2 linked regions of the Aquibium oceanicum genome follow. The protein of the gene in region 1 interacts with the protein of each later gene in a pairwise test. Links are inferred from orthologs where the notes say so. Each region holds a gene or a part of one and is shown on either strand. Other genes may lie near its edges. The genes, in order: dnaE and rplL.

The links.
Region 2: the proteins of dnaE (region 1) and rplL interact in binary tests that used the Escherichia coli proteins (3 or more experiments, as listed by UniProt). The link is inferred for Aquibium oceanicum from one-to-one orthologs.

What each region holds. Positions count from the first base shown.
Region 1 is NZ_CP018171.1:2,877,484-2,881,925, reverse strand. What follows is about bases 10-4,142. They hold dnaE (DNA polymerase III subunit alpha), read left to right. Parts: upstream 10-408; coding sequence 409-3,942; downstream 3,943-4,142. Other genes in these bases: BSQ44_RS14040 (hypothetical protein), read left to right, coding at 4,081-4,142; BSQ44_RS14050 (acetyl-CoA carboxylase biotin carboxylase subunit), read left to right, coding at 10-231. Also shown: more of BSQ44_RS14050, read left to right, coding at 1-9; more of BSQ44_RS14040, read left to right, coding at 4,143-4,442. UniProt on the Escherichia coli protein: DNA polymerase III is a complex, multichain enzyme responsible for most of the replicative synthesis in bacteria. This DNA polymerase also exhibits 3' to 5' exonuclease activity. The alpha chain is the DNA polymerase catalytic subunit.
Region 2 is NZ_CP018171.1:3,325,060-3,328,208, forward strand. What follows is about bases 1-2,840. They hold rplL (50S ribosomal protein L7/L12), read right to left. Parts: upstream 1,690-2,840; coding sequence 1,312-1,689; downstream 1-1,311. Other genes in these bases: rpoB (DNA-directed RNA polymerase subunit beta), read right to left, coding at 1-1,109; rplJ (50S ribosomal protein L10), read right to left, coding at 1,744-2,262; rplA (50S ribosomal protein L1), read right to left, coding at 2,658-2,840. Also shown: more of rplA, read right to left, coding at 2,841-3,149. UniProt on the Escherichia coli protein: The binding site for several of the GTPase factors involved in protein synthesis (IF-2, EF-Tu, EF-G and RF3). Is thus essential for accurate translation.

The sequences.
Region 1 (4,442 bases):
AAGCTCCCGCCGGACACCTCGAAGCTTCTCTTATGCCCCATGCCTGGAATGGTGGTCTCGATTTCGGTCGAGGAAGGGCAGGAGGTCAAGGCCGGAGAGACGCTCGCCGTCGTCGAGGCCATGAAGATGGAAAACGTCCTGCGCGCCGACCGCGACCTCACCGTGACGAAGGTGAACGCCAAGCCGGGCGAGAGCCTGGCTGTCGACGCGGTGATCATGGAGTTCGCCTGAAACTGCCGGAACTTGTCACTCGATATTGCATCTTTGACCCTTCAATGCGGGACCCGGCACCAGTTTTCTTGATCGGTGTGCCGACCCGATAGCTGTGTACCGTCGGCCTTCCGCACTGGACGCATCCGTCGTCACCTAGAATGATGCCGGGAGAAACATCCTGAAGCCCCGAGTCGCATGGCCGAAGAACGCAAGATCCGCGATCCGTTGAAGCGTGCCGCTGCGGAAGCCGCCGCTCCGCTGGCACCGGCGCCCGCGCGCAGCTTCGTCCACCTGCGCGTCCATTCCGCCTATTCGCTGCTCGAAGGCGCGCTGCCGCTGAAGAAGATCGTGGCGCACGCGGTCGCAGACGGGGCACCGGCGATCGCGGTTGCCGACACGTCGAACCTCTTCGGCGCGCTCGAATTCGCGCAGTACGCGGCCAAGGACGGCGTCCAGCCGATCATCGCCTGCCAGCTGGAAATCGCCTTCGCAGGCGAGGAGCCACAGTCGAGCCGCGGCCACGGGCGCGCCGCCGGCCGGGAGCGCGCGTCGGTCGTGCTGATCGCGGCCACCGAGGCGGGTTACGCCAATCTCGTCCGCATCGTCAGCCGCGCCTATCTGGAGACCCCGCCCGGCGACCCGGTGCAGGTGCGCGAGGAGTGGCTCGCCGCGCTGTCTGACGGCGTCATCTGCCTGACGGGCGGCGAGGGCGGCCCGATCGGCTGCGCCCTCAAGGGGGACCGTCCCGCATTGGCCGAGGACCGCCTGCTCAGGCTGAAAAGCGTCTACGGCGACCGCCTCTACGTCGAATTGCAGCGTCCGAAGGGCTACGACCGCGCGATAGAGGCGGCGACGGTTGACCTCGCCTACCGGCACGAACTGCCGCTGGTCGCCACCAATGAGGCGTTCTTCCCTGCGCGCGAAGACTACGACGCGCACGACGCGCTGATCGCCATCGCCGAGGGATCGGTGATCGGCGACGACAACCGCAGGCGGCTGACCCCGGACAATTACCTGAAGAGCCAGGCCGAGATGTCTGCCCTCTTTTCGGACCTGCCCGAGGCGATCGACAACACCGTCGAGATCGCCATGCGCTGTTCCTACTTTCCGAGGAACCGCAGCCCGATCCTGCCGCGCTTCACGGCCTCGTCCGCCGACGACGCGGAAGCCGCCGAAATGGCCGAGACGGAGGAATTGAAGCGCCAGGCGCGCGAAGGCCTCGCCATGCGCCTCGAAACGCTGGGCGCCTCGCCCGGCTACACCCACGAGCAATATGCCGAACGGCTCGAATACGAGCTCGGCGTCATCGAACGGATGAAATATCCGGGCTACTTCCTCATCGTCGCCGACTTCATCAAATGGGCCAAGGCGCACGACATCCCCGTCGGTCCGGGGCGCGGCTCGGGCGCCGGCTCGCTGGTCGCCTATGCCCTGACGATCACCGACGTCGACCCGCTGCGCTTCTCGCTGCTGTTCGAGCGCTTCCTCAATCCCGACCGCGTGTCGATGCCCGACTTCGACATCGACTTCTGCCAGGACCGCCGCGACGAGGTGATCCGCTACGTGCAGGAGAAATACGGTCGTGACCAGGTCGCCCAGATCATCACTTTCGGGACGCTGCAGGCGAGGGCGGTGCTGCGCGACGTCGGGCGCGTGCTGCAGATGCCGTACGGTCAGGTCGACCGGCTCTGCAAGATGGTGCCGGCCAACCCCGCCAACCCGGTCAAGCTCGCCGATGCCATCGCTGCCGAGCCGCGCTTCCAGGAGGAGATGGAGAAGGAACCGATCGTCGAGCAGCTGCTCGACATCGCCAAGAAGCTCGAAGGCCTCTACCGCCACGCCTCCACTCACGCGGCGGGCATCGTCATCGGCGACCGCCCGCTGTCCGAACTCGTGCCGATGTACCGCGATCCGCGCTCCGACATGCCGGTCACGCAGTTCAACATGAAGAAGGTCGAGGATGCGGGACTGGTCAAGTTCGACTTCCTCGGCCTGAAGACGCTTACGGTGCTCGACACCGCCGTCAAGCTCGTCAGGCGTCGCGGCATCGAGATCGACCTGTCGAAGCTGCCGCTCGACGACGAGAAGACCTACCAGATGCTGGCGCGAGGCGAGGTCGTCGGGGTCTTCCAGGTGGAATCCGCCGGTATGCGCAAGGCGCTGATCGGCATGAAGCCCGACCGCATCGAGGACATCATCGCGCTGGTGGCGCTCTATCGCCCCGGCCCGATGGAGAACATCCCCACATACAACGCCCGCAAGCACGGCGAGGAGGAGATCGCCTCGATCCACCCCAAGATCGATCACCTGGTGAAGGAGACGCAAGGCGTCATCGTCTACCAGGAACAGGTGATGCAGATCGCCCAGGAACTGGCCGGCTACACGCTCGGACAGGCCGACCTTCTGCGCCGCGCCATGGGTAAGAAGATCCGCGCCGAGATGGACAAGCAACGCGGCGTCTTCGTCGAGGGCGCGGTCAAGAACGGCGTCTCCAAGCAGCAATCCGACTTCATCTTCGACCTCCTAGCGAAGTTCGCCGACTACGGCTTCAACAAGTCGCACGCGGCGGCCTACGCCATCGTCTCCTACCAGACCGCCTTCATGAAGGCGCACTACCCGGTCGAGTTCCTGGCAGCGTCCATGACGCTCGACATGAACAACACCGACAAGCTGGCCGACTTCCGGCAGGACGCCCTGCGGCTCGGCATCGAAGTCGTGGCGCCGTCGGTCAAGACCTCCTACCGCGCCTTCGAGGTCGGCGAGAACCGCATCTACTACGCGCTCGCCGCCATCAAAGGCGTCGGCGAGGCGGCCGTCGAGCACATCGTGGCGAAGCGGAAGGAAAAGCAGTTCGAGACCCTCGAGGATTTCTGCGAGCGCATCGATCCCCGGATCGTCGGCAAGCGGGTTCTGGAAAGCCTCGTTTGCGCCGGCGCGCTTGACTGCTTCCAGCGCGGCCGGGCCGAACTCTTCGCCGGCGTCGAACGCATGATGGGGCTGGCGCAGCGTGCAGCGGAAGACGCCCAGTCCGGCCAGCACGACATCTTCGGCATGGCGCTCGCCGGCCCCCGCGAGCCGTTGCGGCTGCCCGCGGTCGAGCCCTGGGAGCCGGCCGACATGCTGCACCGGGAGTTTCAGGCGGTCGGCTTCTATCTCTCGGCCCATCCGCTGGACGAGTACAAGACCGTGCTCCAGCGCTTGCGGGTGCAGAACTGGGCGGAATTCTCCGCCGCCGTGAAGCGTGGCGCGACCGCCGGGCGCCTTGCCGGCACCGTCACCTCCAAGCAGGAACGCAAGACGCGGACCGGAAACAGGATGGGCGTCGTCACCTTCTCGGACACCAGCGGCCAGTACGAGGCCGTGCTCTTTTCCGAAACGCTGGCACAGTTCCGCGACCATCTGGAGCCAGGCCGATCGCTGGTCATCACCGTCGCGGCCGAGGACCGGCCGGAAGGTGTAAATCTGCGCATCCAGACCGTGCAGTCGCTGGAGGACGAGGCCGGCCGGATCAAGCAGGCGGTGCGGGTCTACCTGCGCGATGCCGACCCGGTGCCCGCGCTCGCATCGCGCCTGTCGCAACGCGGCGAGGGGCAGGTGAGCCTCATCGTCATCAAGGAAGGCGGCAAGGGGGAGGTCGAAATCGAGTTGCCCGACCGCTACAAGGTCTCCCCGCAGATCGTATCGGCGATGCGCGCCGTGCCCGGTGTGGTCGAGGTCGAACTGGTCTAGGCGGCGTCCTCACGCGACGTGCTGGCGCTGTCACACAACGTGTTGCGTCCGCGCATTCCTATCGCTTGTCATACGCACGCCAGTGCTCAGATAGCTCAACATGGGTTCACCAATGCCGCTACCCCAGATCGGACGCCAATGAAGAAGATCATCCTTCTGCTATTCGGATTCATGCTCGGCTTGGCGACGCCGGCCAGCGCTTCGGATGAGGATTTCCTGAAATCGCTGGAAGGCAACTGGTCGGGCGGCGGGCCGGTGCGGATGACGGCGGCGTCCAAGCCGGTGAACGTCTCGTGCACTCTCGTTGGCGACGCCGGTTCCGAAACGATCTCGCTCCACGGAAACTGCCGCGCGATGCTGGTCTTCTCGACCAGGCTCGGAGCGGAGCTGAAGGTGTCGCAGGGGCGGTATGCCGGCTCCTATGTCGGATCGCCACGCGGCACCGCCGATCTGGCCGGCCGTCGCAGCGGCCGCACGCTCGAACTCGCGCTCCAGTGGCC
Region 2 (3,149 bases), 450 kb from region 1 along the record:
TGGCGGCTCTCGTTCTTGTCGATCGCCAGCGTGTTGCGGATGTAGCCGCCCACGTTGACGTGGTCGATGTCGAGCACCTCGATCTCGGTCATGCCGGCGTCGAGCAGAACCTTCAGCGTCTTCTCGTCGAGTTCGTCGCCGGCCTCGAGATAGATCTCGCCCGTCTCGGGATTGACGACGTCCCGCGCGAGGTAGCTGCCGTAGATGTCGTCCTCGGTGGCGCGGATGAACTTCACGCCCTTCTCGACCAGCTGCCGCGCCTGGCGCGCGGTGATTTTCTTTCCGGCCTCGACAAGCACTTCGCCGGTGTCGGCATTGACCAGTTCCGCCACGGCCTTGCGACCTCGGAAGCGGTCGGGCGAGAACGGCGCGCGCCAGTTGTCGCCGTCCTTCTCGTAGGTGAGATTGTTGTAGAACGTGTCGAGGATCTCCTCGCCGTCCATCCCGAGCGCCATCAGCAGCGACGTCGCCGGGATCTTGCGGCGGCGGTCGATGCGGGCGTGCACGACGTCCTTGGAATCGAACTCGATGTCGAGCCAGGAGCCGCGGTAGGGAATGACGCGCGCGGCGAACAGCAGCTTGCCCGAGGAGTGCGACTTGCCCTTGTCGTGATCGAAGAAGACGCCCGGCGAACGGTGCATCTGCGACACGATCACGCGCTCGGTACCATTGACGATGAAGGTGCCGTTCGATGTCATGAGCGGCATGTCGCCCATGTAGACGTCCTGCTCCTTGATGTCCTTGATCGACTTGGCGCCGGTGTCTTCGTCGATATCGAACACGATGAGGCGCAGCGTCACCTTCAGCGGCGCGGCGTAGGTCAGGTCGCGCTGGCGGCACTCGTCGACGTCGAACTTCGGGGCCTCGAACTCGTACTTGACGAATTCCAGCATCGAGGCTCCGGAGAAGTCGGAGATCGGGAACACGGACTTGAAAACGGCCTGCAGACCCTCGTCCGCCCGGCCGCCCTTCGGCTCCTCAACCATGAGAAACTGGTCGTAGGATGCTTTCTGAACCTCGATGAGGTTCGGCATTTCCGCAACTTCCGGTATTTTCCCGAAGAACTTGCGTACGCGCCTGCGACCATTGAACGTGTGGGTCTGGGCCATCGTCGCTCCTTGCTGCCTTACTGGCTTGTCTTCCAATCCGCTGCAGGCTACGCGCAGCGGCTATCCAAAACGGGCGAAAACCCGTTGCCTGAAAGCCGCTTGCGGCCGCCAGGAAAAGGGTTCCCAACCATTCGCGTCGTTCGCCGCCGGGCGAACCCGGCGGGTTGGCGGACGGGAGGACCCGTCCGCCGGAACGCGATGACTACTTCAGTTCGACCTTGGCGCCAGCCTTCTCGAGCTGGTCCTTGATCTTGTCTGCATCGGCCTTGTTGACGCCTTCCTTGACCGCCTTCGGAGCGGCCTCGACGAGGTCCTTGGCTTCCTTGAGGCCCAGGCCGGTGATGGCGCGGACTTCCTTGATGACGTTGATCTTCTGTGCGCCCGCATCGGCGAGCACGACGTCGAACTCGGTCTTCTCCTCGACGGGAGCGGCAGCAGCGGCACCGCCGCCGGCGGCCACGGCCGCGACCGGAGCGGCAGCGGAAACGCCCCACTTCTCTTCGAGCATCTTCGAGAGCTCAGCCGCCTCGAGGACGGTCAGGCTCGACAGGTCTTCAACGATTTTGGCGAGATCAGCCATTGTCTTTTTCCTTCATGAGGTTCGAACGTGTGATGGTGACAGCGAGGAACGGCCTCATGCCGCCTCGTCCTTCCGGGCATAGGCGCCGAACACGCGGGCCAACTGGGCTGCCGGCGCGTTGACGACCTGGGCGATCCGGGTTGCCGGCGTGGAGATCATCCCCACCAGCTTGGCGCGAAGCTCATCGAGCGACGGCAACGTCGCAAGCGCCTTCACACCTTCGGCGTCGAGTCCGGTCGCACCCATTGCGCCGCCGAGAATGACGAGCTTGTCATTCCCCTTGGCGAATTCGGACGCGACCTTCGGCGCCACAACCGGATCCTCGGAATACGCAATCAGGGTCTGTCCAGTGAACAGGGCCTGCATGCCTTCCGATTCCGTGCCCTGAAGAGCGATCTTGGCGAGACGGTTCTTCGCGACTTTTACGGTACCGCCGGCTGCGCGCATCTTCGTACGAAGATCGTTCATTTGCGCAACGGTGATACCGGCATAGTGGGCCACGACGACCGAACCCGAGGTGTTGAACACCCCGTGCAGGTCCGTGACGAATTCGCGCTTTTCCGCTCTGTCCACTGCCTATCTCCAGTTGACGGCCCTCCTTGCGGGAGAAACCGTCGGGTTGCCTTTTGCCGGCCGGGCCATCGATAAAGATCGCCCGAGCGGCACTCGAGGATCCTGCCCCCTTTCGCCACGTTCCGCGGGAACGGATCCCTCACAACGCGCAGACAAAAGGCAAACACGGTTCGAACCTACTCCGGAGCCTCGCGGCTCCCTTGTCGGGTCGTCCCCGTCTCATGCAGACCCATGCGGATTAAGGACCAGGTGACCCTGGACCGCCTGCAATCTCGGACAGGATTACGGAAGGTTTCCCTCCCGCACCGGAAGGTCTTACCCTTCCGGAATCCGGGCCCGGAGGCCCGGAATTCGTTATCCGGAAACCCTTTGCGGGGTTTTCCGGAGAAATCGGATCAGGACGCTACGGTCAGCGTCGACGGATCGATCTTGAGGCCGGGGCCCATCGTGGAGGACACCGCGACCTTCTTGACGTAGTTGCCCTTCGCACCGGCGGGCTTCGCCTTGACGACCGCATCGGCGAAAGCGCGCACGTTCTCGACCAGTTTGTCGAGATCGAAGGAGGCCTTGCCGACGCCGCCATGCACGATGCCGGCCTTCTCGACGCGGAACTCGACGGCGCCGCCCTTGGAGGCTTTGACGGCCGAGGCGATGTCCATCGTCACGGTGCCGACCTTCGGGTTCGGCATCATGCCGCGCGGGCCGAGCACCTTGCCGAGACGGCCGACCAGCGGCATCATGTCCGGCGTGGCGATGCAGCGGTCGAAGTTGATCTCGCCCTTCTGCACGGTCTCGACCAGGTCTTCCGCGCCGACGATGTCGGCACCGGCCTTGGTCGCTTCCTCGGCCTTGGCGCCGCGCGCAAACACCGCCACGCGCACCGTGCG